Regions from separate parts of the Paenibacillus sp. FSL R7-0297 genome, predicted to be linked through region 3. Evidence: riboswitches for the same ligand, from Rfam matches in the RefSeq annotation. Region 3 holds a riboswitch; each other region holds the start of a gene.

Region 1 (7,782 bases), 5.6 Mb from region 3:
GTGGGCAAGCGCGTACCGGTCGTTAATCTCCTTGACCATACTGTATATGGCCTGGGCTTTGTTCTGGTTATCATCGTTATAATCATTATAATACAGCTTGATATCCCACTCTGGATGATCGTCCAGCACCTCTCTGGCCGCCAGGAAAGCCTGCTCTACATAGTCCGCTCCGATGGCATCCTGCCAGGGAGCTTGACGCAGAGCTGCTTGCCAGTTAGACGGATTGGACGGGTTATCATTCATCGCTTCATTGACCACATCCCAGGAAATTACCCTGCCGCCGAAATGCTCCATGACTCCCTGGATGTGGGTTCTCAGATTCGTTAGAGCTTCGGCACGCCCCAGAGGAACTTTATTGCCTGCTGCATCCGTGGTCAGGTTCATCCAGTCAGGCGACTGCTGATACCATACCAGTACATGCCCATGCATCTTCATCCCTTCAGCCAGCACCTTGTTCACCATGGCATCTGCCGCTGTAAAAGTGAAATTCCCCTTAGTCGGCTGCAGCGCATCCGGCTTCATGGCATTGCCTGCGGTAGCAACGTTGTGGTGCATCTTCAGCAGATCCAGCCGGACACCTTCCAGATCCTCGGCGGATAATGCGTTGCCGATCAGGAAGTCATTCTGATAGGCTGCTTTTAGAGGAACCAGATCCCTTTGAATATCCACCGGGCCGGTGCCTGTATGCTCAAAAGTGATATCGTCGATATAAAAGGAGGCTGCTGTGTTGTTGGAGCTCTCAATATAAAGAGTCAGATATTCGCCGCCCACACTGTTATAGCGGTAGCTGCCCTCAAATTTCACCCAGCCGTCAGCGGTGCTGATCGTCTTGGGGGACAGGGCCACATAACTCGCACCGCTGTCATTGCCCACCTGCGTAGACAGCTGGAGCTGCGCGCTTGCCGGATCGATCAGCTTCACCCAGGCAGAGAGGGTATATTCGCTGCCCTTGTCCACGTACTTCTCCACACGCAGGGAAGGCCCGTGCCAGGTAGATGTCCTGCCTTCCACCTTCAGTGCGTAGGCACCATCAGCCGTATGATTCTCTTCATTGGTCACCGTAAGCAGCTCGGTTCCCGCTCTGCCAGTGAAGCCGCCTGCTGTCTGGTCTTCAAAGGTGATCGTATTGAATGGTAAAGCCGGGTCCCGGACAGGTTCCTCCCCGCCGCCTGGAGCGCCCTCTTCAGTGAACAGAATATCTCCAAGGTAGAATGGCACTGCGGCCCCGGCCTCGTTGGAGTTGATGCGTAAGGCATAATCCTTCTTGCTGGTATCGACCGTAAATTTCTTAGTCAGGATTACGGATTCCCCTGCTTTATAAGGTACTGCTGCATCGTTGGTATAGTCGTCTACCGTCTGCAGAGCTGCATTGGCACCGCTGGGGAGCGCAACATTGGCGTCAACGTAGACGACCGCAGTGACGGTGTACGTTTGCCCGTTCTTGAGGCCGACATCCGAGAACTTAAAATCGACCGCATCCCAGTTATTTACCCGGTTGCTTACGTATAACGCTGCCCCATCGGCATTTCCGTCAAAAGGAACTCCCGTGACTGCACTAAGGCTGGCGCCTCCGGATTGGACAGCCTTGCCTATGCCGCCCCCAAAGGTTTCGTGATAAACCATGGCCGGGGCCTCTGCTGCCTGAGCAGCGGGAATATACCCGCCTGCCGGAAGAAGCAGGACGGCCGCCAGTAATACGAGAGAGACTTGCTTGATTATTCGCTTCATGCATTGCACTCCTCTGTATGAATTTGGATTTCTTTTGAGTTAAGCGCTTACAGTTGTATGAAAGCTGCCCCCTTCTCAACCCAAATCGTAGCACAATGCCAAAACCGCGTCTTACCCGAAACTAAAGATTGTACCGTGCTTTTTATAGTTCATTTCCTGGAGTGTCACAACTAAGAAGGACCGATCTATCACGTTATAAGTCGGATGCTATAGAGACCGGATTAATAGCAGTTGGATTTACTACACTTGCTGATAGGCGAATGTCCTCTGCTTAATCAACAGCAGTTGGATAAACAGCACTTAAATCATTCCATACCATTCAAAGTAGTGAAAACCAACCATGTTAGATGCTGTTTTTCCACTTGCTTCAGCACATTGCTTAGAAGTTGACGAATTAAGATACGTTTATCCACTTGCTTGCCTGAAGAAGCCGCTCCTACCGGAGAACACTTGGACCGCCTAACGTAGCTCGGCATCGTATCGTGCAGCCTTCATTACACCACCTGCAGGGAGTCTGTACACTATGCGAAAAACACAAAGCAGCGCTGCCTGGTACCGGGAGCAGCACTGCTCTGTTGTCTGTTTCATATATGGGAGATACGCCAGGGGACAGCCTTATCACCAGCAGCTATCATATCAGCTTGTGCGCAAACCATTTCTCGCCTCTGAAGCGCCATAGAAAAACAGCTCCGCGGACCGCCCACTCGCAGTTCATCGCCAGCCAGACCCCCAGCACACCGTAGCCGAGGACGATCCCGAGTATGTAACCGAATATAACCCGGAACAGCCACATCGACAGCATGGAGGTAATAGAGGTGAAGCGGGAATCCCCCGCTGCCCGCAGCGCGGACGGCAGAATGAAGCTGACCGCCCACAGCGGAATCTGGGCAATGGCATTCACCAGCAGGACTATAAACAAGTCGTCAATGATCTCAGGAGGCGGAGAGAAGATCGACACTAGCGGATGGAACAGCGGCATCAGGATCAGGGCGACCAAGGCATACGAGGCTGAACCGATCCAGAGGAAGGACTTGATGAATTTTCTGGCATCTGCCACATCCCCCCGTCCGATGCTTTGGCCGACCACCGTTACGATCGTCAGCGACAACGCACTGGCCGGAATCTGAAACACCATCGCCAGCGAGCCGGCAATAGCATTGGTCGCAATAGCATAGGTGCCCATACTAACAATAAATATCTGGGTCAGCAGCTTGCCGCCATTGAAGAACATCTGCTCTGCTGCAAATGGAACACCGATGAACATAATTCTGCGCAGCATGGAGAGCGGAACATGGAACAGGTCGCGGACCCGCACACGCAGTACCGTGTCAATCTTGAACAGGTACACCAGGGCAAAGATCATGCCCGCATACCGCGCGATGTTGACCGCCAGTGTCATCCCCAGCACACCCATATGCAGCAGGTTAATGAAGACTACGTTCAGGAGTACGTATAACAGATTCATGATCAGCGACAGCATCAGCGAAGCCCGCGTCCTGCCGACGCCACGCAGCGCACCGCACACAGCCTGAACCACCGCGATCCCCAGATAAGAAATACTGCTGCCGATCATGTAGATCCGGGCATTATCCAGCACATCGGCGGAAGCTGTTCCGAACAGCAGGTTCAGTATCGGCGTGTGGAAGCCCATAAGCAGAATTCCGATTCCCACGGCGATCAGCGATACCGAGGTGACCGAACCCGCCGTAGCCTGGGATACCATCCGGTCGTTGCCGCTGCCTTTGTACTGCGCAACGACCACTGTCCCGCCGGTAGCAATGGCAACGAACACGTTGATCAGGAAAATATTCAGTGAATCTACCATATTCACCGCACTGACCGCCGCCATGCCGGATGAGCTGATCATCGCAGTGTTTACCAGATTTAGCCCGATGATGAAAGCCTGGTCAATCAGGATCGGAATAAATAAAGCTATAATTTGCCGGTAATCCATCCCTTCCCCGGAAAGATACTTCTCCAGCCATTTTTTGGCCGGCAGTCGAGCCTGAAGCTGCATAAACATATCACATTCTTTTCTGTAGAATAATTGCGGGCAGACTGTACATTCCTTCCAGTTTACTACAAATCTAACTTCACGTCTGTAACCAGTGAGAGAAACCCGGAATACAAAAAAGCAATAAATCCGCAATTCTCCATTAACGAAAGAACGGCGGCTTTATTGCTGCTGTATATGAATTACTGCTCTTTATCCCGGCCAAGCAGTCCGCTGAGCGCTTCGGTCACATTCATACCGGTAAGCGTCTGGGTCAACTCAGGAACCTGGGCCATTATTTTGGCAATATCGCCGGTAATTTTGTTCACGCCTGAGGTAGCTCCATCCTGGGAAATCACTGTAATCTTATCCACCTTGGCGAGCGGGGAAGCAATTTTCTCAGCCAGCTCCGGCAGTATTTTCAGGAATTCCACGGTAAGCGCAGCTTGTGTGAACTGTTTGTACGCTTCGGCTTTCTTCTCCAGGGCTCCCGCTTCCGCCGCTCCGGCCAGCTGGACAATCTCCGCATTCGCTCTCCCTTTCGCCAGCTCAGCTTCTGCCGTGGCCAGTCCGCGCTTGGTGGTTGTCGCTGCCTCGGCTTCCGCCTCAAGAATCTGCCGCTGCTTGGCGGCTTCGGCTCTCATGATCGTAGCCTGGTTCTCCGCCTGGGCAGGCTTGATCACCGTTGCCTCCAGCTCCCGCTGTCTCAGCTCGACTTCGATTTCCCTGACTGTCCGGTTGGCCTCCGCTTCCATCTGCGTGATTTTGACCTGTTCGGTAACGAGCGATTGCTTAATTTTGTTCTGCTGCAATTCATACGCAAGATCCGCCTGAGCCTTCTTCACTTCTGTCTCCAGCTTGAAATCCGCCTGCTTAATGTTCAGTTCCTTCTCGTACAGGGACTCCTTCGCGCGGGCGGCGGTTCCCGCTTCAATGGTGGCCTGATGTGCATTGGCTTTGGCAATGGAGGATTCCTTCTCCGCCTCGGCCTGCTTGATCTGAATATCGCGTTCCGCTTCCGCCTTGGCAATGCTGGCATCGCGGCGGATGCGCTCAATTTCCGGAACCCCCATATTGTCGATGTACCCTTTGTCATCCGTAATTTTTTTGATGGTGAAGCTGACGACCTCAAGCCCCATCTTGTCGAGGTCCTCCGAGCAGGTCTCCCTCATCTTGCTGTTGATTTCATCAGGCGTCTTGAGGATGGATTCCACCGTCAATTGCCCGATTAAGCCGCGCAGGTGGCCCTCCACCGAATGCAGGATAATTGTCTCGCGGTCTTCTTCGGGCCGGTCGATGAACTGCTCACTGGCCGTCAGAATAGCGGTGGGATCGCTTTTGATTTTTATCTGGGCGACCGCCTCCAGGTTGAGCTTGATGCCCTGCCGGGAGAACATCGCCTGCGCTGGAATGACATCGAAGCTCATCAGCATCATCGAGATGGTCTTATTGTTCTGGAAGCCCGGGATGACGAACGTCCCGCCGCCCTGCACCACTCTTTTACCGCCGAGACCGTATACAATCATCGCCTGATTGGGCGGGACTTTTTTATAAGCGGTCACGATACTGAACAAAGCCAGCAGAATAACAACAACAATGCCCGAGATTAAATAAAGAATAACCATTTGGTCCGACACTCCCCGTCATTTATAATTCTCCGAATTCCCTCTCGAAGAGGGTTACTTCCGCCATTCCCTTATCCACCTTCAAAATAATCACCCTGTCGCCCTTCACGAGCTGCTGGCCGATTGCTGCCCGCACTCCAATGGAGCGCATCGTTCCGTGCAGCACATATTTCATTTCCCCGGCTGCCCCATCCGCTGCAGGTACACTGACGTATCCAAGCTGCCCTGCCTGCTCATAATCCAATTCATTCATGCTGCTGTCATACCGGGTCATCACCCGGGCCAGCACTGCATACATCAGACACCCTGTCAGCAAGGCTATCATGGTGCAGATCAGCACTACTGCAAGCACGCTCATTCCGCTGAAGCGGCTAAGCATATAACCAGCGCCGCCCCAGACTGTGACAAACACCATCAGCGGGAGTATAGGCACAAAGCCCGGCCCCCCGGCGTCACCGCCCCCCGCATGCAGATGACCCGCCAGGCCATGCCCATGAAGTCCGCCGCTGAGGAGCAGGAGCAGTCCGACCCAGAAGCACACGATAAATGTAGTTAAGATAACGATCACCTCCTTAGGCAGTTCTGATCACAATATAAATAAACTTTTCCCGTTGTTATATGAATTATCCGTCTTAATTCAGACCGTCTCCCCCTGCTGCCTGCACAGCAAAAAGACCACAGCAGCAGCAGGGCTCTCCGTGGTCGGTTAATCGATCATGGCGCTCATCCTCTCTCTTCGAGGCTTACGGGGTTAGCTGACGGATTCGGGCAGCGAGATTGCCCTACCTTGCCGGAGCACCGTTATACAGCATGCAGCAAGGATTCACCCCAGGTGTGCGGCCGCTATCTGAGCCTAAGCCGTAATCACCGTTGGTTCCCCCGTTCCCATTACTGGAATTCAGCCATTTGAGAACAGTTAAATTTCATTCGGTTGTTGATTTGAATCTTACGCCTGCAGCCATTTAATGTAAAACGCTGCGGTTGACAAAAGAAGCCAAAAATGCCGTTCCTGCACGAATGAAGGCGTATACTTTGCTTTCGCTCTTAAGCGGCCGATGATTTACTCCTTTTTGCTCCGTTTCTCTGGAGCAGTGCTGTTACATAGCAAAGAGGCTGACCACCTGCATTCCCTCTGCCGGGTGTAGTCTTTTTTATCGGATACTCGCTTCTGCTTATACGCCAGTCTTCTGTGCTTCATCCAGCTGCTGCAGCTGCTCTATCTGATGCAAATGATTAAGCAGCTGCTGATAGTGGTCGGCTTTTTGCTGGACGGTAAGCACCATCTTCTGGAACTGCCCTGCATCCTGTCCCGATTTCTCCAGAATACGCAGCAGATCGCCATTGATCTGCTCCACATCCTCCATGCTGCTCTCCTGCGATTCCTGAATCTTCTCCAGATGCTGGAATACCTCTTCCTCCGCTTCCACGATCTCGTTCATGTATACCGTGGACTGGCTGATCTTCGCATTCGTCTCTGTCATCGCCGTTGTCCCGTCACCGGACTTGCTGTGAAGCTGCTCCATCACCTGGGTCATCCCCGAAAGGGAGCCCATGATCTCCTTCACATGACTGCGCGTGCTGTCGGCCAGCTTGCGGATTTCTGTGGCAACCACCGAGAAGCCCCGTCCGTGCTCTCCGGCCCGCGCCGCCTCGATCGCTGCATTCAGCGACAACAGATTCGTCTGCTCAGCAATATCCGTAATGATCTTTGCCAGCTGCTCGATGCTCCGGAAATGCCCCCGCAGGTCCTCATTCAAGCTGACAAATTCAGTAAATACCGCCGAAGCCTTCTGCATTTCCGCCGAGATCTGGATATTGGCCTCTTTGGCGAATTCAATTTTATTGGAGGAAAAAGAGAGGCTGCCATACATTTCATTGATGAGATCTTCGGTCTGTCCGCTGTTGGTCTTCAGATGCTCCAGAAGCTGCTGGGTCCCGCAGATCTGGCTGATCAGCTCACCGCTGCCCGCCCGTAAAGCCGCAAACTCCTCTACCAGCTGGGCCTCTTCCTTAAGAATCTCGTCAGTTTCGCGGCGGATCTGTCCGGCCAGGGTATAGGCGTGCATCCCATAGGATTCAGTGGCTGAAGCGTCGTTAGCGGCAGCTGTCCTGCCAGTATTCTCTGGAGGCTCAGTAGCATTAGCCGCTGCTCCAGCTGTCTTTAGCGTCCCGGCTGATTGTCCGGAGCTGTCCGTTTTTTCAAGAACGGCTAATGTATTATGACTTTGAACAGCTCCGGCAGAGATGCTTTTGCCCCATGAAGTGCGTAATCTGGTTATCCACTGCATAATCAATCTACTCTCCCTTATTCAACCAGCAGCAGAATCATGGTCTGGTTGGCATGCTTTTTATAATATTGCTCTCCGTAGCTGATGAAACCTGTAGTGTTGCCGCAGAATCCGAGCATAGTCCTGTCAAAATCCGCCCACAGACCGT
Region 2 (7,782 bases), 630 kb from region 3:
AGATTAATACTGCAATTGATATAATTAAAAAATCTGAAGAACGGTTCAGAACTACTTTTCTTAATCACAAAGCTCAAGTATTAACTGCACTTGGTGATCAAACTAATGCACTAGCGATTTATCAAGAAGCGTTAAAATTCTGTACAAGTGATAAGTTTAGAAATTCAATTGAAACAGCTATAGGAAACTTATCTGGAACTCCAGAAAAATAATTAACTTCAACTTCTATGTAGATTGAACTTGAAAATATACAAAAAGGGAAAAGTGGTGTAAGGGGATTTTGGAACTGTAGGAGCGGAAGCGTCCGCCTTTGTCTGCGGATTTCCACCGCGAACAGCGGTACGAATAAAAGAAATCTGTAGATAACAGCGGCCGGAAGTCCAAACATTCTCTGGAGTCACGGCCCATCCCTAAATAGTGAAATCACAAGTTCAATCTATATAGTTGACTATTTTAACGAATTGACCAATTAGTGTTGAAATACAAAAAAATATATCGCAGTATGAGGAAATTATAGTTAAGGTCGGTGTATATAATGGAAATTAACCAAGAAATTGACTTGCATTCACCCTATGTCTATATAGACTGGAATGTAGTCAAGTATATAAAAAATCCGAGAGCAAACAAGCTAGCTTTAGATATGGAGTTCGGAGAGATTGTTCGTAAAATAAGTAAAAAAAAATATAGGCTCCCTTTTAGCCTCGCGCATATTAATGATAGAATAAACCGATTTAAACCTGAATATGAAATGGAAGTTCAAGGAGATTTGGAGTTTCTCGAGAAAATTACTGACGGTTGGGTGATTGGTTGGAGCGAAGAGTTAAGCCGCATAATACTTTCAAAGATATCACCAGTCAGATTATTTAAACAAGAAATACTTAAACAAGCAGATAACAATGAGAAGAACACTCTAAACCAATTACTCACTAATTTTTTTTCATCTGTAGATTCATACAAAAATCTACGTGATAGGGTAATGGAATTTGTTAAAGAAAGCACAGATCGGAATAATATGGAGTATAGTTACCTGCTTAAATATATGTCGCCTATTCTTGATTTATTAGATGTTTCTGATATAGAAAAATTGAAAGCAGGATGGAAGGATGCTGTTATTCAATGGTCTAAAATGAATTCAAAGGAACCGTTACCTATTGGATTGTTGCTCAGCAATGGCTACATGCTGCTAGACTTTCACCCTTTGTTTAAAGAAGGCATTACTGAAAAAAATACATTAGATAACATTCTTCGAGATGAGAATCATGCATTCTGGGGTATGGGTGCAGAATATTTTATTTCTGAAGATAAAAAAACATTGAAAAAAATTAAGTTCTTATATGATGCATTTGAAATTAAAACAAAGGTTTTATCTATGAGCCAATTCGTCGCAGTTTTTAGTTAGTGGATTGAAAATGAATTAAGATGTCTAACATATTGATTTAATGGTGTAAGATGCTTATTTTAAGCATAGAATAATGCCTTCTGAATAAATCTGATTTATACATGATAAAAACACGCCTTATCTGATTTCAAGTTGTCGATAGTCTGATTTGGGTATTAAAAAAGCATCCTTTTCGGCGTCTTTTTGTCCGATCTATAATGGCTGCTCACAGTCCAAAGATAAACAAAGTACTACTTACCTTTTGGGGAGTGTTTAGAATGGATAAAAAGAAACAGGAATTCGTGATGATGGTATTCTCGGGTCTGATGCTCATTATGCTAAGTCTGATAACCCCGTCTAACGGATCTGAAGTGCGTATATATTTTAAGGGATTCATGACAGGGGGCGGGATCATCGTATTGGCGCTGGCCGTCTCGATGTTCCTTAAGAATAAGGGATTTAAGAGCATGAAATAATTTGTGGATATAGGCAAGGCTGCTTGCTTTCGCTCAGGAGCTGATCTCGTCGCTGGGCGGAATCCTCAAGCTGAATGTAACGATTATGGTCTCCGGTCAGGCCGGAGCACTCAGCCAAGTGCCCGAACTGCTGGAGCAGGCAAGGCAGGCGATGCGGTACCGGAATCTATCCGAGGCGCATCAGGTCTCGTTTGTTTTTCTATGAAGCTTGTTTCCCAAAACTCCGTCATAGCCCGGTCTCCTTTAATTTCACTAAATAGTTATTACAGACATATTATATCCACGATAAAACTGATTTGCAATGTTATTGTTAATCCTCGTATCTAAACAGATAGACTTATGTGAAGCGGGGGATAGGATGTTATTAATTAGTTGCATGTAAGTGATTTAGCGAATCAACCGGATTGGGCTTATGAATAATGCTGTTCTATAGAGTGATCACAACCCCCCCCAAACTGGTTAAAACCCCGCAGATAGTGTACCTTAGTAATATTAGTAATTAGGAGTGGTGATTTTTCGTGAAAAAAAGTAGACAAACCCCCGTGCTGGTCGCGGTCTCCATCCTGCTGATCATTATCAGCAGTCTGATCCCGTCGGACAAATCAACCTGGCTGGGAGCACTGCAGACCATCTTGCTGGGCGTCGGGCTGCTCGGATGCTGCATGGCTTTTTGGCGGTTCGCTAAGGGCGGCAAGGGCAAGCGCTGATTTCTGGAATGGAGCAGACAGCATAGGCAAGAACAGGGTATGGGTTGGTTAGTGAATTCAATACAAGTGTTAGTGTTTTAAGCGCTGGCACGAGAGCAAATAGAGAGCCGTGGCGGAAGCTGCGGCTTTTCGTTATTGTCAGGCAAATGTACATTGCCAAAGGCGTGCATGTGTATAAGTTGGGAGCTTCAGTGAGCGTAACCTGGAGCCTTAAGGGAATGAGAACTTATTAGCTTGCCGTCAGCGGAATTCTCCCATACGTAGTGCTACGCGGACTGAGAGGACCTTATTTTGTGAAAAAGCCTGCTTTTTTGCTCGTTGCGGACTCAGGAGCGCTTATATTGTTCGATGGAGCTCAAAATGAGGCGAAACGGGTTAGTTAAGGTCCTCTGAGTCCGCATGGATCGCTGAATGGCCTGACCGGACGAAATAACGGATCTACAGTCCGCATAGATCGCAGCAGCCTGCCTGAGTCTATTGGTGCAGGCCCCAGCAGCTTTCCCTATCCCGCCGACGGACGCGGGACAGCTGGCCGCGCAGCAGCCATATGTTCGCGAATCTCTCTGAGCTGCGCTTTCAGCTCAGGAACGCTTCGCTGCAGGATGAGGCTGATCTCGGGCAGCGGCAGCTGGATGCCGTACCATAAGGCGCTGGCAATCTGATCCTCCCAGGTGAGCAAGGCAGAAGAGCAGCGGCCGCGGTCTTGAGCAACCAGCGAGCATTGCCGGATGCATTCCCTGTAGGCGGCAAGGGAGAAGTCCGATTGGATGCTACCCTTTAGCCAAGGCTCAAAGAGTGCCGCGAATGTGGCAGTTGTGGCTTGATCGGCGCGGGTGCCCTTCTCCAGCAGAAGACAGCTAAGTGCATATACGGTTCCGCTGTATTGCTCAATATAGCCGGTGAATCCGGCAGCGGCAGCTGCCTTGGTCGATAATGGGTCTGGCATGTGGACACGTTCCTTCCTGAATGTGGGCGATTTTATTGTTTGGATATATAGCTGATTGGTTTGCCGAAATGCTGATCCGCCGGAATAAGTGCGCAAAAAACCGCAGACAGAGGAGGACCTCTGCTGCGGTTTTGTTACAGGCGTAAGAAGCCTGGGGCAAAATCGTGGCGGATCAAGATCTCTCTCTTTACGCTTACGGGGTTAGCTGTCGGATTCGGACGGTGAGAGTCGCCCTACCTTTTGAGACTGCGCAATTGAAGTCTCCTTCGGATTCACCCCAAGTAGGCCTGCGGCCTGATGGTTCCCCCGTTTTCCGCTTGGCGGAAATTCAGCGTGCATTCACATTATCGCTGTTAACTTTCAACACGAATCATACCCTTTTAGGATTGTCTTTGTAAAAATGGAAAAGAGTGCTTCTGCGCCGGATTTGCAATAAATTGCTGCTTCGCAAGGAATATTGGAGACTAAAACCATATATGTGGCCGGTTATCATCCGTTTATCTCGCTCAATCGCCGTTTTTTATTTTTGGGAGGCAGTGGCAGGGGAACTCCGGAAATATTAATGCGTTAGACGGAAATACCGTCGATAATGGATTTTTGAAAAATGGTGTATTAGTGAGTAATCGGGAGATAACGGGAGATAAATGTTATTGTATGCGTTACCCGTCAGGCAAATAGATTCGTGATTGTGTTATTAGGGTAATTATGGCGGTTTACAAATTGTCCCTGAATTAGAGTCTGATTTTACGAAAATGCTTCCGTTCTAGCCCTGCAAACGATACATCCCGGAGGGCCTAATTCCCGCTTTCCGAATGCTTGACTTGGACCATACTCCAGGGATTATCATTTGATTCTGTAAGGGCAGACTGTCAATAAAGAGGCGCTGGATCTGCTGGAACCGTCATCGGTGGATGCCTTCGCCCGGCGGTGTGGAAACGGAGTGAAGCTATGACGGAGTTTTTTCCCGGCAGAATAATTTTGAACCCTAAAAAGGTGCCGGCCCTGCTGGGAGGGCGGCACCCTTTTGCATACGGGTAAGCTTATTAACGACCAGCTGCTTCAATAAGCTCCTGAAGCTCAGGAAGATTGAAGCCCTTGACAGCCCGGTCTCCGGATACGGTGACTGGAACACCCATGAAGCCCAGCTTCTCGACTTCTTCCTGATAGACAGTACTGGTCATCACATCTCTGACTTCGAAGGGAATGCCCTTGCTCTCAAGCAGCTGCTTCACCTGATTGCAGTCGCTGCAGCCGGATGTGGAATAGATGATTACGTTCTGGCTCATTGCTCCACAGCTTCCTTGATGGCGCCACGGGTGATTTTCCAGTGGGAAGTGTTCCAGCGGACCTCACCATCCTCCAGCAGGAAAATCTGCGGCGATTCATGCTTAATCCCGAAATCCTCGGCAATCTGATTGGAAACCGGACGGTCTTCGATAACATGTACAATGGCGGCAGGCGTGTCGGAATTCTGTGTATAGGCCTGGAACTCCTCATTTGCTTTGGCGCTGATCGGGCAGGTGGTGCTGTGCTTGAAGAGCAATTTTTTGCCGGGTTGCCCTACGTATTGTTGCAGTTCATCCAGTGTATGGATTTGTTGAATAGACATCAGAGGATCACCTTTCTGGAATAGAATTTTGAAAGCATCTTGTCAACAATTGTGTTGTTAACAACTATTATTCTTGATTGTAACATAGTTCAAAATTAAAGCAAAAGAATGTTCAGCAGGCTTATCCCCCCCTCCCTTGGGGGATGTTGTTAAAGGCTAAATGCCATGCTAATGTGTGAGAGATGCAGTAACGCTCTGCGCATAAATAAGCAGGTATGAGGGGTGTGCAATTCATGAAAAGGGTCGCTTTTGTTACCGGTGCTGACCGCGGGCTCGGGTTTTACATGGTACGCTTTCTTCTGGAGAATAAGTACACAGTTTTTGCTGGCCAGTATTTAGCAGAATCGGAGGCTTTGGGAGTTTTGCAAGCGCAATACCAGGACATGCTGATGCTGGTCCCTCTTGATATCGGCAGCGCAGAGAGTGTGAAGGAAGCAGCACGGAGTATTGCCGGCAGTACGGGCCATATCGATATTATTATCAACAATGCCGGTATTATCCACCGCGCAGACAAAGCAACAATACTCGTGGATATGGATGATGAGGCCATGGCGCAGCTCTATAATGTGAACACACTCGGTGCGCTCAGAGTGAGCAATGCGCTCATGGGATTGCTGCTGCAGAGCAAACAGCGTCTGATTATTAACATCTCCTCAGAGGCCGGCAGTATCAGCCGGAATAAAAGGATTAATATGTACGGCTATTGCATGTCGAAGGCGGCGCTGAATATGCAGTCCTCGCTGATGCACAACCATCTGCGTATGCTGGGCGGACAGGTCATGGTCTTCCATCCCGGGTGGCTGCAGTCTTGCATATACGGAGAGAAGGATTTGAAAGCGGTGACAACTCCCGAGGAGTCGGCCTATAAGATCATGAATATTGTTCAGGAGCATAAGAAGTATCTGGGCGAGGAACCGGTTTACATCGATCTGGACGGCAATCACTGGCCCTGGTAACAGCAGCGCTATATATGAAATAATGGACTAATAAATTATAGATTAACTTTGTAACAAGAGAGGTGTGAATGCAATGACTTCCTTCAAAGCACTTGCGTTTGGCAGCTATACCGAGGTTAAGTACCATCCGTTCGACGGAGTTGACCGCGAGATTGAGCAACTGCTGGAACCGGAATTTCAGGTGGCTTCGACTGAGGATTACGGGCTGATGAACAAGGAACAATTGTCGGACTGCAAGCTGGTGGTCTCCTATACTGAATTCTCTGATGAGAAATTATCCGCTGCGCAGAGCGGTGCCCTGCTGTCTTATGTGGCTGGCGGCGGGGGGCTGCTCGTAGTGCACAACGGAATCTCCCTGCAGCGCAATCAGGAGCTCGGCGTAATGCTGGGCGCCCATTTCACCCATCATCCGGACTATACCGCGCTTCATATGACGATTCCCAACCGGGAGCATCCGATTATGCAGGGTATCAATGACTTTGTGATTGAGGATGAGCCGTACTATTTTGAGCAGGTGCCATACTTCGAATCAACCATTCTCGCAGAATATCCCCATGGAGGGGCGATGCGGCAGGCGGCCTGGTGCCATGAATTCGGACAAGGGCGGGTAGTCTACCTGATGCCCGGCCATCATCTGCCTTCCTTCTCGGTAGAGCCGTTCCGCCTGATGATCCGCAGAGGCGGGTTATGGGCAGCCGGACTGCTGTAAGATAATGTGGCGACCAGCTTAAGTTATGCTTAGGCTGGTTTCTTTTGTTTATTCTAAAAAAACACCTTGACCCTGACACTAGTGTCAGGGTTTATACTGAGGGCAGACCATTTCTCATGAACCCCGGGGAGAATACCATGAAAATAGGTGAATTAGCCACACTTACGGGCGTAAGCGTCCGTTCATTGCGATATTATGAGCGTCAGGGACTGATCAAACCGCTGCGCCAGGACAACGGGTACCGTGAATACTCTCCGCTTGCCGTGGATACGGTGGAGACGATTAAGCTGTATTTGAATCTTGGCTTGTCGACAGAAGAGATTGCCGGATTCCTGCACTGTGTTCTGAAGAATAAAGAGGCGTTCTGTGCAGAAGTGATGCCGCTGTACCGCAGCAAGCTGGAAGAGATTGAACGTCAGCTGATTGAGCTGAATCAGATCAAGCTGAACCTGCAGGAGCGGATGGCTTCAATTCTGCAAGAGCAGCAGAATGAAGCGGAATAAGGCGGATCGATTGAAGTTGTTTCTGTGAATATTGAATGTTAAATTTTGTGGGAGGGCTTAAGATGGCTATGATAATTGCCGATAACGCCGGAGCTGTACGTGAACAGCTGAAGGCCGGCGGAACCGTGCTGGTGGATTACGGTGCGTCCTGGTGTCCGCCCTGCAGAACCCTGCTGCCGATTCTGGAAGAGCTGAATGCCGAATACGGGGATGACGTAAGTATGATTAAGGTGGACTGTGATGAACTGCCGGAGCTTGCATCGGAAGCCGGGGTGATGAGCATGCCGACAGTGATCGTATACAGCGGAGGTCAACCTGTGGAGAAGCTGGTCGGCCTGCGGCCAAAATCCGTATATCAGGGTGTGTTGAACAAAGTTGCCGGAGCGGTGCGCGGTACTCTTTAAGGTATTGTAACGGGGAGGGGCGGTAGCGCCGCTTTGCCGCCGATATGGTGGAGCACAGGCCCGCGATTCTTCCCAGGCAGCGTTTCCTGGCACC
Region 3 (7,782 bases):
GTTCCTCCGACATCATGCCCCGTCTTCTGCGGCTCATTACGGATTCCTCCCTTTATGCTATTGGATGATGAGCTACTGCTTATGTAGTATGCGGCCAAGGGACACAGGTCATGCAGCGGAAAAACAAAAAACAGCCCCCCTGCAGGGAGACTGTCCGTGACGCTAAGCTTTAATATACATAATCCGCATCTGCCCATCGTCTTCGGTAACTGTGATTTCCACAGATTCAGTAAGTATATCGGCATAGCTATAGGAGACTCGCTTAAAGGTTTGCTGCTCCTGATCCAGTTTGACAATAAATACAGAAGGGTACGTTTCTTCCAGGACACCGGTACGTTCAACGGTTTTGCGACGACCACCGTTAGCCCGCAACGTGATCTTATGACCGACGTGAGCTTCGAGACTGCGTTTGATTTCCAACAGCGCGTTATTAGCCATTGCCTGACGACCACCTCTTTCCTTGTCCATTATACAACTTTTCACAATCATTGTCAAATCAAATAAACAATTATAGATGATGCCAAAAAAGTTGTCAACGGAATTTTTTTAGCATCACGAAGTCCCGGCTTAAGCTCCTTGTTAGCGGTAATGCTGAACGCAAATCTGCCAAGTAGAAACGGCTTTGCCGTCCTTTTAAGGGACGGTGTTGTTTCAGCGAGAAATAGAAGGATAAGTTATCGTGTGAAACATATAAATTCTTATATTTCCACGAAAAAAGGAAGGATAAGCCGGATCGCTTATCCTTCCTTCTCTATATCTGCCACTACATCACCGAAGGCGCCACCTTCAGGGTAGCAAGATTTTGCAGCCGGGGCATCCCGATACGGAAGCTCCCGCGGGTCTCAATTCCGCCCATTCCCTGGTTGCCGCTAATGGTATGGTTCAATACATCGCTCAAATTGACCGTATCGCGGATCGAAGTGAACGAAGCCTTGGCCGCAATATAGACGGGGTCCAGGGCATGAATGAGTATTCTTCCCGGTGAGCTGGCAAAATTCGCCCCTGTGCCCAGCAGCGCCTCGAAATGCGATTGGCAGGCCCCTGCAACAATCGTCAGAGCATCGAAATTCCGCTCATACTCCCGGGCCACCTGGATGGCCGCAACAAAATTCTGTGAATTTTTGTAACTGCTCAAGCTGTAGAGATCATAAGCCTGCTGTTGCTTAAGTACTCCGTCATGACCGGTAATCACCACAATATCCGGGCGCACACGGGGCAGCAGCCGGTATAAGGTCTCCGCCATTTTGGACTCATGAATGTGATGCCCTTCGGCGGGTATGCGCAACTGCTCATACAGACTCAGGCTTTTCTTCAGGTAAAGCGCGTCGCCGTCCAGATGGAGCACCTTACCCGGCACTTCAAAATAAGCAGCTTCCTTCGGAGATTGGGTCCATGTCCCGGACACACTCTCTCCGCTGCGCTGGCTCTGCTCCTGGCGGTTCTTGCGCAGCCAGCTTAGGGATTCTATAGCTTTGATCTGTGCCTGCTGCCCCCGCTCGGTAATCCGGGTAGGCGGCACCTGCACCAAATCGTCAAGCGGAGAATCCGCCAGCAGACGGAATTCAGTCCCCTTGATGACGGCCCGATTCTGAAATATATTATCCACCCGGAAGGTCACATCGCCGCCATAAGATTTACGAACGACCAAGTCTCCTAAATTCATTTCAACACCACCTCTACCCCATGTTATGGGCAAAGGTCCCGGATGGTTCATCACACAGCGCGTTTTCTATTGATTAAGCAATTCCTGCTTCCAGCAGGACAGCACTGAGACGCGCATATTCCTCCAGGCTAAGCGTCTCACCACGGCGGGAGGGCTCAATCCCTGCTTCCGCCAGCAGAGCCTCCAGACGTTCACGTCCTTCTTCAGGGAAGAAGCGGGCCTTCAGGTTATTGGCAATTGTCTTGCGCCGCTGGGTGAAGGATGCCTGGACGACATCAAAGAAATGCTTCTCATCAGCTACTTCAACCGGCGGGCGCTCTCTGACCTTCAGCCGGATGACGGCTGACTCCACATTCGGCTGCGGAATAAACACCGTGCGGGGTACCATGCAGACCAGTTCAGGCTCGCTGTAATACTGGACGGCAATGCTGAGGCTTCCGTACTCTTTACCGCCCGGAGAAGCCGCCATACGTTCTGCAACTTCCTTCTGGATCATAACGACGATGTTATCAAGCGGCACCTTCTCTTCCAGCAGCTTCATGAGAATAGGGGTCGTTACATAATACGGGAGGTTGGCCACTACACTGACCCGGTCCACACCGGCGAAATCCTCGGCAAACAGCTCCTGCATATTGACCTTCAGTACATCATCATTGCGGATCTTTACATGGGGATAGGGTGAGAGGACATCCCTGAGGATCGGAATCAGTCTGCGGTCAATCTCCACCGCTGTGACTGCTCCCGCTGTCATCGCCAGCCTTTCCGTCAGGGCTCCGATACCCGGGCCAATCTCCAGTGCGCCTGCGGCAGTATCCAGGCCTGCAGCATCGACAATTTTGTCCAGAATATTCTGGTCGATCAAGAAGTTCTGGCCCAGGCTTTTTTTGAACGAAAACCCGTACCGCTGTATTATTGCTTTGGTTCTGGTTGGTGATGAGATATTCAGAGTTTCGCTCATGAAGTAATGCCTCCCTGATCAATTTGGGCGAGCGCGCGCGCGAACTCTTCGCGTGTAATACCGAACATCGCCAGACGCTTGTACAGCTGCTTGCCGTTGCAATAACCGATACCGAGCAGATTGCCAAGCTGCATTCTTCGCTCTGCTGCCTGTGCGTGTACCATCATGCCTGCGGCCATAAGATCATCCAGCCCGATTACAGCCGGCGCCCCCTCAAAAGACGTGTGAACATGCTCCAGCGCATGGCGGATGGCCTCAGGCGAAGCATTCTCCACACCTATATCCCCTTTGCGGGTAGCGTCCTTCTCCGGAATGAACGCATGCTTGCATCCGGGCACCTTGGAGGAGACAATTTTACGAATCCGTTCTCCGGCATGATCGGGATCCGTGAGGATGATAACCCCTCTGCGCTCCATGGCTAATGTAATCTTCGCAATGACCTTACGGTCCACTGCGGATCCGCCTGTTTCAATCGTATCCGCTTCTACGGCCCGCTTAACGGCTACGGTATCGCTTTTACCTTCGACGACAATTAATTCTTTAATCATAAATAATTTACTCCCCTACTCTAAAACGCAAAAAGAAGAGGATTCGCTCCTCTTCTTTTTGGCTAAAGAATGTATAAGTGATGAGCGGTAGCTCTCTAAATTCCGTAAGTGCTACCCCCACTATATCTTATAAACCGCTAATTTGCAAAAGACTTGGCGCTTAGTTAAGCTCCGGCTTCACAGGTCCAATCACATAGATGGTCCGCGACTTCCGGCCGAAATTACGGGCATGGCTTAGTGAATCGTAGTAAACATCCACCTTGTTGCCTTTGATGGCACCGCCGGTATCCTCTGCTCGGCGAAACCCTAATCCCTCAATGTACACCCACCAGCCAATTGGTATTACATTCGGATCCACTGCAATAGTGCGGCCTTCCGTTACGCGTGTGCCGGAGGCGGTACGTGTTCCAATTCCCGGTTCTTCCGAGGAATACGCCGTCATAGATACGTTTTTGATCATTTTTTTGTATTCAAAATCTACGCCTGCCTTGCTCGTGACGTTGTTGCTCTTCGCGCTGACTTTGGATAATTTGGAGGTTGTTGTTGCTTTGGATGTAGTTGCAGCAGCTACAACAGGCTTCGGAACCGCTTTGGTGCCGACGGCAATAACCTTGTCTTTGGTTACCGTCTGAACTTCCTTGCCGACCATATTCATGGAGACTAGCTCCCCATCCTGATATATCTTCTCGATATGCTGGATGATCGCGCCCGGCTTGCCTGCCTGTGCAACTCTTACGTCTCCCTTATACAGAGAGGGGTCTGCGGTTTTGATGACCTTAAAAGGCAAGTTTACTGTCCGCTGTACGGTCTGCTTGGTAATACGGACAATCTTGACTTCCATGTCGGGTGTGACTGCGGTATCAAGCGAAGGGAAAATCTTATCATTGCCCTCCAGGCTGTAACCCAGCTTGGTAATGGCATCTCCGAGCGAATCCTCGGTGGTGTATAGGGTCTTGGTTGCACCGTCTGCAGTAAGCAAAAGCTTCTGCGCACGGGTGATTACGACACGGTCGCCGTCTTGTATTTCATCACTAAGGCCAATAGATAGCTTATCATACGGCTGCAGCGAAATTTGTTCCTTTGCCAGCACATCACTGAGCAGCGTTTCCCGCGTTTCCAGTGTCTGCACCTGTCCGTCTATAACTAAAATTATTTCTTTATTGCTCTGACCGTGTACGTACAGCAGAATTAACAGTGCGATAACAATTGATATCACACCTGCAAGTGAAAGTACGCGAGGATTCACTTGCTTCAGCCGTAATGCGAAAGACCTGCTGGATGATTGCGAATCATGGGATACCTCTGGTTGGAATACGCCCACTCTCTCCATCCTCCTTACATAGCCCCGTCGTCCAAGTTATATCATGGTGACTGCATCATTTCTGACGAAACTAGGTTTGAGATTGCAACAGGATACGCCCGCATTGCTCCAGCGTTTCCTGCTCATGGATCGCCTGCTCGGCATAGCTACTCCGGATATCTGTTGTATAACAGTATGCCGGGAACATCCGCATTATTCATAACAAAAAAAGCCCAAAAAAGAGTTCACAGAGGACTCTTTCGTGGCTTCTCCGGTGTCGAATACGCGGGAATGTTTATGCACGAGGTTTCCTCTCTTACTTGCGCTTACGGGGTTAGCTGTCGGGTTCGGGCATAAGAGAGACGCCCTATCTCAGGTCACCCGCTCACGGCGGTTGCCCTCAAATTCACCCCAAAGACCACGTGAAGAAATCAAATAAATTCTGCGGCAATTCTGTGTTGTACTCTATGTACGGGCATGCGGCAGGGCATTTATTGGTTCCCCCGTTCTCCATACGGAGACTCAGCGAGACGATCCATGAAATAGTGACTGTCACAGTAACAACAGCTCACTGCACTGAAAAGATGATATCCTGTTTTGATGCATGTTGTAAAGGACGATTCAACCACGTTTACGTAAAAAAATGATTAAAATATTGTAATATTCAGCCGTTTTTGGACTATAAAAGTTTAATATATCGGCTATACTTCATTTTTCACCGCTTTTTCTCCCGTTTTCAGACAATCCCAAATCGTTCCAGTGCGTTCGCATACGTAATTTCAGCCAATTCCTGTAAATCAATCCCTTTTATTGCCGCAGCTGCCTCCGCTACAAGTCTTACGTGTGCGGTCTCATTCCGCTTGCCGCGGAAGGGGTGCGGAGTCAAATATGGGGAGTCCGTTTCGATCAGTAGCCGGTCCAGCGGAGTCTGGGCGAGCACCTCTTTGGGCACCCTGGCATTCTTAAACGTAATCGGTCCCCCGAAGGACAAATGGAAGCCGAGATCCAGACACATTTTGGCGCTTTCCCAGCTGCCGGAGAACGAATGCATCACCCCTCCAACCTCACCCGCTTTTTCCTCCCGCAGAATCCGGATTACATCCTCGTGGGCATCGCGGTTATGGATACAGATGGGCATCTTCAGTTCACGCGCCAGGCCGATTTGCTTGCGGAATACCTCATGCTGTACATCCTTAGGAGAGGTGTCCCAATAATAGTCAAGTCCGATTTCGCCGATGGCCACTACCTTGGGATGGCTGCAAAGCGAAGCGATCCATTCGAGGTCGCCCTCCTTCATACTGAATGCATCCTGGGGATGCCAGCCCACCGCTGCATAAATATAATCATATTTCTCTGCGAGCTCCATCGTTGTCGGTATCGTCTCCCGGTTGAAGCCAATATTGATCATTTTACTGACTCCGGACTCCAGTGCCCGGGCGATTACCTCCTCGCGGTCCTCGTCGAATTGCGGAGCATCCAGATGGGTATGTGTGTCGAATAACTGCATTATATTACATCCTTTCCGCCTTGATTTCTATGAAGAATTACAAGTATTTTAGGTTATTTTGCAAAAATATCTGCAATGGAGGACGGCAGCCGTGGAAGGGCTTTCTGCAGCCTGTCCTGCGGGAAATAGAGATGGTATCTGCCTCGGTGAATCCCGCTGATCGAGCGTACAATATCTGATACCTCAGAGATCTCCCGCAGCTTATCATGACGGTCCAGAAGCAGAATCTGTTTACTGTCAAAAGCATCCCCCGGACGAAATACATCATAAGGAAGGTCTGTCGGAAAATCGATTTCCAGATCATAATCCGCTCGCAGTCCAGCACCCGCAAAGCTGCGGCGGATTTCGTCAATCGTCTCTGTATCCAGATGCTCCATCTCCACATATTTATACAGTTTACGATGAATAAAACGGCTGCACAAGTCGCTTAAAATTTCATCTTTCTCCAGCGTCCACTGCATGAAGGCTGTCTGCATCAAAGCCTCGTCCAGCAGCAGGTACTGCTGCACTGTTACATCCCCGCGGAACAAATCACTGAGCGGCTCAATCATGAACCGGAAACCATAATCCTCCTGCACCAGCTCCTTGGCTCTGCGGAGAATCTGGCGCAGAATAATCTCCGAGCTGCGTGTTACCGGATGGAAATAGACCTGCCAGTACATCTGATAACGTGACATCAGGTAATCCTCAATCGCATGCATGCCGGATTCTTTAACAACTACCCGGCCGTCATAGGGGCGCAGCATCCGCAGAATACGGTCAATGTCAATGGTTCCGTAATTCACCCCTGTATAATAGGCATCACGCAAAAGGTAATCCATCCGGTCTGCATCCAGCGGCCCCGACACCAAATTGACAACAATTTCATGCTCATACGTTTTGGAGATCACGGAGGCTACTTTATTAGGGAAATCCTCAGCTACATCACGCAGAATAGCGGTAATTTCCGTATCCTCCAGAATGATCCGGCAGGTCCAGTCCTCATGATCCATCTCAAAAGCTTCTTCTATAGAATGGGAAAACGGACCATGTCCCAGATCATGCAGCAGTGCCGCACACAGGGTAAGCAGACTCTCCTCAGGCATCCAATCCTTATATCCGCTTCTTTCAAACTGCGATATAATCCGCCGGGTAATTTCATAAACACCAAGCGAATGGGAAAACCGGCTGTGTTCTGCTCCATGGAAAGTCAGATAAGAGGTGCCAAGCTGGCGGATGCGCCGCAGACGCTGGAACTCCTTGGTGTTAATCAGTCGCCAGATAATGGTGTCCTGGACGTGAATGTAGTTATGAACCGGATCCTTAAATACCTTCTCTTCTGTCAACGGTTGCTTCATGAGATCAACTCCTTTGAAAATATCCATAGAAATAGGATGAAATTACAGTTATAATAATAAATATTGTCGTACTTTGTCGAATTATGACAATCTAACAACTTACAAATCGACAAATATTTTCGAGGTTCTTTTTGGGATATATGCCTAATCAATGGCGGTATGAATGTTTCCTTTAAAGTTTCCTTAAAATTCGCCTCAAAAAAGGTTGACTGTTTTGGGAATGGTTGGTATTATAAATATCATAAAACAGTGAACAATGTCGAATATTGACGCTTTTGAACATTGAGAGGAGCAACGATTGTAATGATGAAATCAACAGGAATTGTACGTAAGGTAGATGAGCTTGGACGGGTCGTTATTCCAATTGAATTGCGCCGCACACTGGGTATCGGAGAAAAAGATGCGCTCGAAATTTACGTGGACGGTGAGCGGATCATGCTTAAGAAATATGAGCCTGCCTGTATTTTCT
Region 4 (7,782 bases), 2.2 Mb from region 3:
CTGCTCATTAATATCGTATCCTCGACACTGTTTGTAGCAGCGGTAGCTTATCTCTATGCAGCAGTAGGAACACTCAACATGGCACACCTGTCCCAGCGTATCGCTGAAGCGGGACAAGGCGGTGTGCTTAATGTGATTGCTGTTTTGTTCCTGATTGTATTTTCCCTAAAGGCAGGGCTGTTCCTGTTCTTCTGGCTTCCAGGGTCATACAGTGCGCCTCCGCCGGCTGTCAGAGCATTATTCGGTGCTCTACTGACCAAAGTTGGACTCTATGCAATCATCCGCACCTTCACGCTGCTGTTTGTTAACGATCCCGGCTTCACCCATGCCTGGATCGCCTGGATGGCTGCTGCTACCATGATCCTCGGTAGCCTGGGGGCAGTCGCGTATAAGGATATCCCGCGGATTCTGAATTATAACGTCATTATCAGCGTTGGGTTTGTAGCCTTTGGACTTGCTGTTGGGACAGCAGATTCATTGAATGGGGCGGTCTTCTATCTGCTGCACGATATGCTGGCCAAGGGACTCATGTTTATTCTAGGCGGGATAATTATATCCGCAGCTGGAACTGACCGGCTAGGCAGTATGGGCGGGATGATTAAAAAGTATCCGTTCATCGGCTGGATGTTCTTTACTCTTGCGCTTGCCCTGACAGGTATTCCGCCGCTGAGCGGGTTTGCCGGCAAAATCCTGATCATCCGCGGAGCTCTGGCTGAGGGAATGCTGACGTTGTCCTTAATTGGACTAGGATCGAGCTTACTGGTGCTGTATTCCCTGATGAAGGTGTTCAGGCTGGCATTCTGGGGAAATGAACCTGTGAAAGAGCTGCCTAAAGTGAGCTTGAAGGCTGCATCGGCTGTTGCCGCCGGACTCCTGCTGCTTGTGATTGCAATGGGGGTTGGTGCCGAGTCCGTGTATACTTATGTATCGCAGGCTGGAGAGGTATTGGCTTCACCTGCGCTATACATTGAAGCCATAATGAAGGAGTAGAGAAGATGGCCCTACAATTCCTGTTAAATCTGTTGATTGCCTTTCTGTGGATGGCGATAAATAACAATGGCTCTGGTTCAAGCTTCATCGTAGGCTATGTGCTCGGTATTATATTATTGCTGATTTTGACGAAATCCCTGGCCCGGACCCGGCCATTCTATCTCATACGTATATGGGCTATACTGAAGCTTCTGCTGATCTTTGCCCGTGAACTTACGGTCTCGAATTTCGTGGTCATCGGCCATATCATCCGTCCGAAGCTGGCTATACGTCCCGGCATCTTTGCTTATGAGACTGCCTTGACCTCGGCTTGGGAGGTTACGCTGTTATCGTGCCTGATCTGTCTGACACCGGGAACCCTGACCCTTGATGTTTCGAAGGATGGCAAGACGCTGTACATTCATGCTATTGATATTAAAGATGCAGAGCTGTTGGTCACGCAGATTAGAGGCACTTTCGAACAGGCAATTATGGAGGTGACCCGGTAATGATCCAAGTTATACTAACTGTGGCCATGATCATTCTGGCGCTGGCGATGCTGGCATGCCTGTTCCGTCTCCTGAAAGGGCCAACCCGTTCAGACAGGGTTACCGCACTCGATACGATAGGCATTCATATACTCGCTATGATCACCGTTTTCTGTATGCTGCTGGATACCCAGGATTTTCTAGAAGTCATTCTGGTTATCGGTATTCTTACGTTTATTGGAACAACGGCACTGGCCAGATATATTGAACGGGGAGCCGTTATAGAAGATGGAGGGAACCCGAATGACAGGTGAACTGATTAGCTCCATTATTGTGGTAATTGGTGCAGTCTTCTGCGGTTTAAGTGCCTTCGGCTTAGTCCGGCTGCCTGATGTGTACCTGCGTTCACATGCGGCTACCAAAAGTGCAACCTTCGGGGTACTGTGCTTGCTGACAGGAGGCTTCCTGTACTTTTGGTTTAAAGACGGAACGGTTAATGTCAAGCTGCTGCTGGCGATTGTTTTTGTATTCATCACTTCACCGGTGGCAGGCCATTTAAATGGCCGGGCAGCCTACCGTTCCGGAGTCCCCTTGTGGAAGGGGAGCATACAGGATGATCTGAAGGTCCTGGGGGAAGAAAGTCAGGAAACGTCTGCAAAATAATACTTAATCGCTGAATTCCTTATAGGAAGCGGGGGAACCAGGTTATATGGGGTGAATCTCGGATAAACGAGTAGGGCTACTTTCAGGGCCCGAATCCGGCAGCTAACCCCGCAAGCGTTCATGAGAGGATGCATTGGTTATGCCGCAACGTCGCTGTATTACGAGATGTCGGGCAGCGGTCTGCCCATTGTTTTTATTCATGATTATTCGACCTCCCATCATCTGTTTGACCCGCAAGCGGATTATTTCAGCAAGCGTGCGAAAGTGGTCGTATTCGATTTAAGAGGGAACGGACAATCGGGGAAAATGGATGTGGAGATTAGCCGGATCGTAGACACACAATGTGAAGATTTGAAGCTGTTGTTGGACGCTTTGGCTGTAGAGAGGGCTGTTATCGTAGCTTGTTCCAGTGGTGCTGTGCTCGCCCAGAAATTCGCCTATCTGTACCCTGAGCGGGTGATTAATATGGTATTGGTGGACAGCTATTTCCAGGGAGAATACACAGCTAGAGGCGGGAAAGTGAAAGGAATCTTCGAGGTCTGCGCATGGGCCGCCCATTATCTTCCTGCCGAAATGTTTATCCGTTCTTTACGCATCACCTACAATAAATGGCTCTCAGCTTATCATATTCTCAGGAAAGAGCTTGTGCATGAACGGACCACTGAATTAATTATGCAGCGGCTGGCACTTAGACAAACGGACAGCTACGGATTCGCGTTACGGCTGCAGGTTCCTGTTCTTGTTGTATCCGGGAATCAGAATGAATGGGCATTGGAGCAGGTGAAAAGAACAGCCGGCAAGTATCCGTCTGCCCGCCTGGCGATCCTTGAAGACGCCATGTACCCGAGTCACCTGTGTCAACCCCAGCTCTTCAACCGTATATTGCTGGATTATCTTAGGGAACAGCATAGTTTTCAGCGGGCGGCGGCCGGCAAGTAGGAGGGAGATAGATGATTATTGCCAGCTGATTTGCTAATAATAGAATAGATGTGGATACTGATTCGCTGAAGAAATCTTTCCTCTAAAAAACAATATATGGGGTGTTATATGAATCAGTTTGATGATGTATTTATTCAGATATTAATTCTGCTTGCCATATCCATGGGAGTCATTGCAGTTGCCAAAAAAATGAATCAGCCCTATTCCATCGCGCTTGTAGTGGTGGGGCTGCTGCTGGGGTTTGTGCATATTCCTATTTTGGTGGAAGCAGAGGCTTTCATCACCCAGTCGCATGTCTTTCAGGCGATCATCATCTCATTATTCTTACCGATTCTCTTGGGGGATGCCACCTTAAAGCTTCCTTTCTCCCATCTTCGGGAGCAACATAAGCCGGTGCTGGCTTTGGCTTTTGGAGGAACCTTGTTGTCATTTCTCATCATCGGCTTGGCTGTGTATTGGGGGCTGGGCCTTCCGCTTATTGTTTCCTTCACCTTTGCTGCGCTGATGAGTGCGACAGACCCCATTAGTGTGATTTCGATTTTTAAATCTTTGGGTGTCCCGAAGAATATTGTTACTATTATAGAAGGAGAATCTCTTTTTAATGATGGGATTGCTGTAGTGCTGTTTCAAATCTCTTCGGTGTACCTGCTGTCTTATATGGAAATGGGCTGGGTAGGGGTTGGCAGCGGAATTCTGCTGTTCCTAAAATTTTCTTTAGGCGGTATCCTTATCGGAGCGATAATGGGATATTTGTTCTCGCAATTAATTCGTCTTTATGATGATTTCCCGTTGGAGATCGGATTCTCCATGCTGCTGTTTTTTGGAAGCTATTTTATCGCGGAGCACTTTCATGTATCCGGAGTTATTGCTGTCGCGGTAAGCGGGCTGATCTTTGGAAATTACGGTTCGCGGATAGGTATGTCAGAGACCACGAAGGTAAATATCAATTCATTTTGGGATGTCATCACCCTGGTGGCTAACTCATTGATCTTCCTGATGATTGGACTTGAGATTAGAAATATTGATTTTACCGATAAATGGCTGCTTATTGTCGCTTCGATTCTTATCGTACTGGCAGGACGGACCATTGCGTTGTATGCCAGTCTCAGGTTTCTGAAGAATTTTCCGGCCTCCTGGAAGATTGTTTTGAATTGGGGCGGATTAAAGGGAAGTCTCTCCATTGCACTCGCATTGAGTCTGCCGGCATCATTTGAAGGCAGGGAGAATATCCTGGTCTTAACCTTCAGTATTGTCTTGTTCTCCCTGCTGGTTCAAGGGTTGACCATCAAGCCGCTGGTAAAGAAACTGGATTTGACCCAGGATAATGTAATGGAGAAGTGAAAAATGCTCATATCTATTATGTTTCTGCCATTGGCGTGATCGATAAGTTGGTTATTAAACACCGGGAGAACGGTACAATTAAAGCAGTTTCTCCATAATCATCACGTCAATAAACTCTCCATTCAGAATCCCCTGCTTCTCAAATACACCAACCTGCCGATAACCCGTTTTCTTGTATAGCCCTTGACCGCTTTGGTTGAACGGAAAAGTAAAGAGAACAATTTTATAAAAGCTGTTTTCCTTGGCTATCTTGTGTAAGGACTCTAAGAGAAAACTACCCACACCCTGCCCACGAAAGCTGCGGTCAATGTAAACGGAGAGGTCAGCGACTCCATGATAGGCACAGCGGTGCGAATAAGGATTTAGGGAGGCCCAGCCAATGACTTCACCCTCTAGTTCAGCGACCACAACACTAAAGCGGCCTTGGTGATCGTTGAACCATGCCTTCATATAGGAGGAGTCTTTCGTCTCCGTTTCGAGCGTAGCGATCCGGTCCTCGATCCCCTGGTTGTAGATACGAAGGATGCTTTCCGTATCCTTTGAAGTGGCCTGACGAACAGTTAATGTAGTGATCATATGAACAGCCTCCAAATGCTTACTTTCTCGCTTTAATTACAGCAGATACAATGAATTGGTCAACGTTCGCACCGGGAACCCAATCTTTGATGAATGCTCTGGATTCATCTTTGGGCTCAATGCTAATCTCAGAGAAGCCGCTTTCCCGAAGCATCTGCTCTACATCAGCGATGGAAGAGGCTCCGGAGATACAACCAGAATATAGTTCGCCCAGGTCATTTTTGATCTCAGGGGGAAGCTCAGCTGTAGTTACAATATCAGAGATCGCCAGACGCCCGCCAGGCTGAAGGGCACGATAGGCCTCACGGAATACTTGCTGTTTGTCTGGTGAGAGGTTAATCACGCAGTTAGAGATAATCACGTTTATTGAATTGTCAGCGACGGGGAGATGTTCAATTTCGCCCAATCTGAATTCCGTGTTGTTGAATTTTCCTTTAATGGCATTATCTCTTGCACGGCTGATCATTTCAGGTGTCATATCCACACCGATAACATGGCCTTGCTCACCTACCTGCCGGGAAGCGAGGAAACAATCGAATCCACCACCGCTCCCAAGGTCCAGAACATGTTCACCCGCCTGCAGTTCAGCAATAGCCTGAGGGTTACCGCATCCAAGGCCTAAATTTGCGCCTTCAGGAGCTGCAGACAGATCCTCGCTGGAATAACCCAGCTTAGCGGATATGGCATCAAAATCAGATGGGGAGTCACAGCAACTGCTGTCAGCAGGTCCGCAGCAGGAAGAGGCAGCTTCGACCTTTTTTACAGCGATTGTCTGATAGCGCGCCCGTACATTCTGGCGGATCTGGTCATTAGTAAGTTTGTTCATGATTAAACACTCCTTGTATAGTGGAATAACTTGCAAATTGCAAATATAAGACTAGAGAAATCACCCTTTTACAGGTGCGCAGCAATTGCTGGATTTCCCCATGGCTTCATTGAAAAGCTTAATGGATCGTAGTAATGTTTCTACTTCAAATTCGCTCATGTGTGAGAAGGCTTCATTCAGGTATTCATTCATTTGTTGATCAATCGTTGTAGCCACCATTTTCCCTTCGGGAGTAAGCGACAGGTTATAGACTCTTCGATCCGCAGGGTCAGGTGTCTTCTTAACTAAATTCATTTTCACCAAAGACTGGACTTGTCTGCTAAAGGTAGTAATATCTGTCCCGAGTGTTTCGGCGACCTGTTGCATGGAGGGATTGTGGCTTCGATCAATTTCATACAATAGATGGCTTTGGGTCGCAGAGAGATCACATCCGCCTACGCTGCAGCAATCCTTATTGAGTAGTCCCAAACGCCTGCTCATGATTTGGAGTAATTCTCGTGGAGTTTCCATTGTTTTCACCTCATGTATTAGTTATAACTCAGATACTTGCAAATTGCAAGTTAAATATCATCTGATTGGAAGTTTTACATTACGGAAACAAAAAGAATGACTTGAATATAAACATTCAATTATATAATGAACTATAAATAGAAAGGGGCCTGAGAAAATGGAACAACCCATTCGTCTGTATTTCCTCTGTATCCAGAATCGTTGCCGCAGTCAAATTGCCGAGGCTTTTGCCAGACATTATGGCGGTGAGCATGTGATCGCTGAAAGTGCAGGACTTGAATCCGGAGAGATTCATCCCTATACGGTCAAAGTCATGAAAGAAGTAGGGATTGATATTTCAGGCAACAGCTCCAAAACGATTGATATGACAACATTTATGCAATCGAAAGTCATTATTAAATTATGTGAACAAGTTAATGAAAAATGCCCGATTGTTCCTTTTGCCATCAAGAATGTACAATGGGATATTACGGATCCATTAACCCATGAGGGCCGTCTGGAAGATGTGAGGGCTGCACGTGACCACATCCAGCTGCGGGTGCTTCAGTTACTAAAGGAAATGAATGTCCCTGTTAACGAATAAGGCTTTCTTGCCAAACTACTTTCGCCTTTCTTGATTTTAAACGAAATGAACTTTAATATATGATTATATATTTATGTATCATTTGGTTTGTACTCTGGAGAGGACTGTGCCTATGTTCAATAGTGAAATGGCAGAGAAGCTGAAATTATTGGGTGACAAAACCAGGCTAACGATACTTGGATTGCTTAAAGATAAAGAATGGTGTGTATGTGATTTAGTCGAAATCTTAAATATGTCTCAACCTGGTGTGAGCCAGCACTTGAGGAAATTAAAGGCACAGGGGCTAGTGAAGGAGACGAAACGCGCTCAATGGGTATACTATTCCTTGAATATTGAAGAGGGTTCCTTTATTCAACCCGTTCTAAGTGCATTGCCTGACACCCAAACGCTACTGTCCTTGTTAAAAGGGGAGTACACGGAATGTGCTTGTGATTAAGGATTGAACAGAAGGGAATCATATTCTCACTTGATTATATAAGCGTATAGTTATATAATGATGTGGTGAAAGGGGGGCTGAAGATGAGTTTTGATCTGGATGAGCTGGATGAAGTATCACAGACGTTGAAGCTACTGGGGGATAAAACTAGGCTGACGATGATGAAGCTTCTGGAGAAGCAGGAGTGCTGTGTATGCGAGCTTGTTGATATTTTCAAGACTAGTCAGCCATCTGTGAGCCAGCACTTGCGGAAGCTCAAGGATGCGGGGCTGGTCAAGGAGAACCGGAAAGGCCAGTGGATTTTTTACTCGGTGAATCCAAACAGCATCCAGCATGAATTAATTCAGAATCTGATTGCCTTCGTTCCTTCACAAGATCATGAATTAGAAGAGCTCGATAAGAAAGGCTTAAGAATTTCATGTGACTAAATGGAGGTTAGCGGATTGGTTTC

Evidence for each region. Region 3 has a riboswitch for cyclic di-AMP ahead of MKZ24_RS04520 (3D domain-containing protein). Riboswitches for the same ligand answer to the same signal wherever they lie in the genome.
Region 1: linked by a shared signal. The riboswitch ahead of MKZ24_RS29125 (hypothetical protein) and the one ahead of MKZ24_RS04520 (3D domain-containing protein) in region 3 are both predicted to bind cyclic di-AMP.
Region 2: linked by a shared signal. The riboswitch ahead of MKZ24_RS01785 (hypothetical protein) and the one ahead of MKZ24_RS04520 (3D domain-containing protein) in region 3 are both predicted to bind cyclic di-AMP.
Region 4: linked by a shared signal. The riboswitch ahead of MKZ24_RS14075 (alpha/beta fold hydrolase) and the one ahead of MKZ24_RS04520 (3D domain-containing protein) in region 3 are both predicted to bind cyclic di-AMP.

The regions. Positions count from the first base shown of each region.
Region 1 covers NZ_JBBPAQ010000001.1:6,694,814-6,702,595, forward strand. Annotated here, with positions in the region: gene MKZ24_RS29110 (endo-1,4-beta-xylanase) at 1-1,728, opposite strand, end outside; gene MKZ24_RS29115 (MATE family efflux transporter) at 2,360-3,745, opposite strand; gene MKZ24_RS29120 (flotillin family protein) at 3,925-5,346, opposite strand; gene MKZ24_RS29125 (hypothetical protein) at 5,369-5,914, opposite strand; cyclic di-AMP (ydaO/yuaA leader) riboswitch at 6,072-6,260, opposite strand; gene MKZ24_RS29130 (methyl-accepting chemotaxis protein) at 6,519-7,634, opposite strand; gene MKZ24_RS29135 (FIST signal transduction protein) at 7,652-7,782, opposite strand, start outside.
Region 2 covers NZ_JBBPAQ010000001.1:422,759-430,540, reverse strand. Annotated here, with positions in the region: gene MKZ24_RS01805 (tetratricopeptide repeat protein) at 1-212, shown strand, start outside; gene MKZ24_RS01800 (hypothetical protein) at 536-1,399, shown strand; gene MKZ24_RS01795 (hypothetical protein) at 1,657-1,854, shown strand; gene MKZ24_RS01790 (hypothetical protein) at 2,373-2,561, shown strand; gene MKZ24_RS01785 (hypothetical protein) at 3,064-3,507, opposite strand; cyclic di-AMP (ydaO/yuaA leader) riboswitch at 3,684-3,851, opposite strand; gene MKZ24_RS01780 (glutaredoxin family protein) at 4,551-4,793, opposite strand; gene ytxJ (bacillithiol system redox-active protein YtxJ) at 4,790-5,116, opposite strand; gene MKZ24_RS01770 (SDR family NAD(P)-dependent oxidoreductase) at 5,350-6,072, shown strand; gene MKZ24_RS01765 (ThuA domain-containing protein) at 6,146-6,781, shown strand; gene MKZ24_RS01760 (MerR family transcriptional regulator) at 6,919-7,284, shown strand; gene MKZ24_RS01755 (thioredoxin family protein) at 7,347-7,688, shown strand.
Region 3 covers NZ_JBBPAQ010000001.1:1,054,251-1,062,032, forward strand. Annotated here, with positions in the region: gene MKZ24_RS04495 (small, acid-soluble spore protein, alpha/beta type) at 1-37, opposite strand, end outside; gene veg (biofilm formation stimulator Veg) at 163-438, opposite strand; gene yabG (sporulation peptidase YabG) at 764-1,663, opposite strand; gene rsmA (16S rRNA (adenine(1518)-N(6)/adenine(1519)-N(6))-dimethyltransferase RsmA) at 1,737-2,621, opposite strand; gene rnmV (ribonuclease M5) at 2,618-3,169, opposite strand; gene MKZ24_RS04520 (3D domain-containing protein) at 3,330-4,490, opposite strand; cyclic di-AMP (ydaO/yuaA leader) riboswitch at 4,778-5,007, opposite strand; gene MKZ24_RS04525 (TatD family hydrolase) at 5,206-5,976, opposite strand; gene MKZ24_RS04530 (HD domain-containing protein) at 6,030-7,313, opposite strand; gene MKZ24_RS04535 (AbrB/MazE/SpoVT family DNA-binding domain-containing protein) at 7,617-7,782, shown strand, end outside.
Region 4 covers NZ_JBBPAQ010000001.1:3,223,193-3,230,974, forward strand. Annotated here, with positions in the region: gene MKZ24_RS14055 (Na+/H+ antiporter subunit D) at 1-990, shown strand, start outside; gene MKZ24_RS14060 (Na+/H+ antiporter subunit E) at 996-1,478, shown strand; gene MKZ24_RS14065 (Na(+)/H(+) antiporter subunit F1) at 1,478-1,771, shown strand; gene mnhG (monovalent cation/H(+) antiporter subunit G) at 1,761-2,120, shown strand; cyclic di-AMP (ydaO/yuaA leader) riboswitch at 2,119-2,252, shown strand; gene MKZ24_RS14075 (alpha/beta fold hydrolase) at 2,241-3,059, shown strand; gene MKZ24_RS14080 (cation:proton antiporter) at 3,168-4,400, shown strand; gene MKZ24_RS14085 (arsinothricin resistance N-acetyltransferase ArsN1 family A) at 4,479-4,973, opposite strand; gene MKZ24_RS14090 (arsenite methyltransferase) at 4,996-5,802, opposite strand; gene MKZ24_RS14095 (MarR family winged helix-turn-helix transcriptional regulator) at 5,863-6,312, opposite strand; gene MKZ24_RS14100 (arsenate reductase ArsC) at 6,470-6,895, shown strand; gene MKZ24_RS14105 (ArsR/SmtB family transcription factor) at 7,008-7,331, shown strand; gene MKZ24_RS14110 (ArsR/SmtB family transcription factor) at 7,415-7,759, shown strand; gene MKZ24_RS14115 (arsenic transporter) at 7,760-7,782, shown strand, end outside.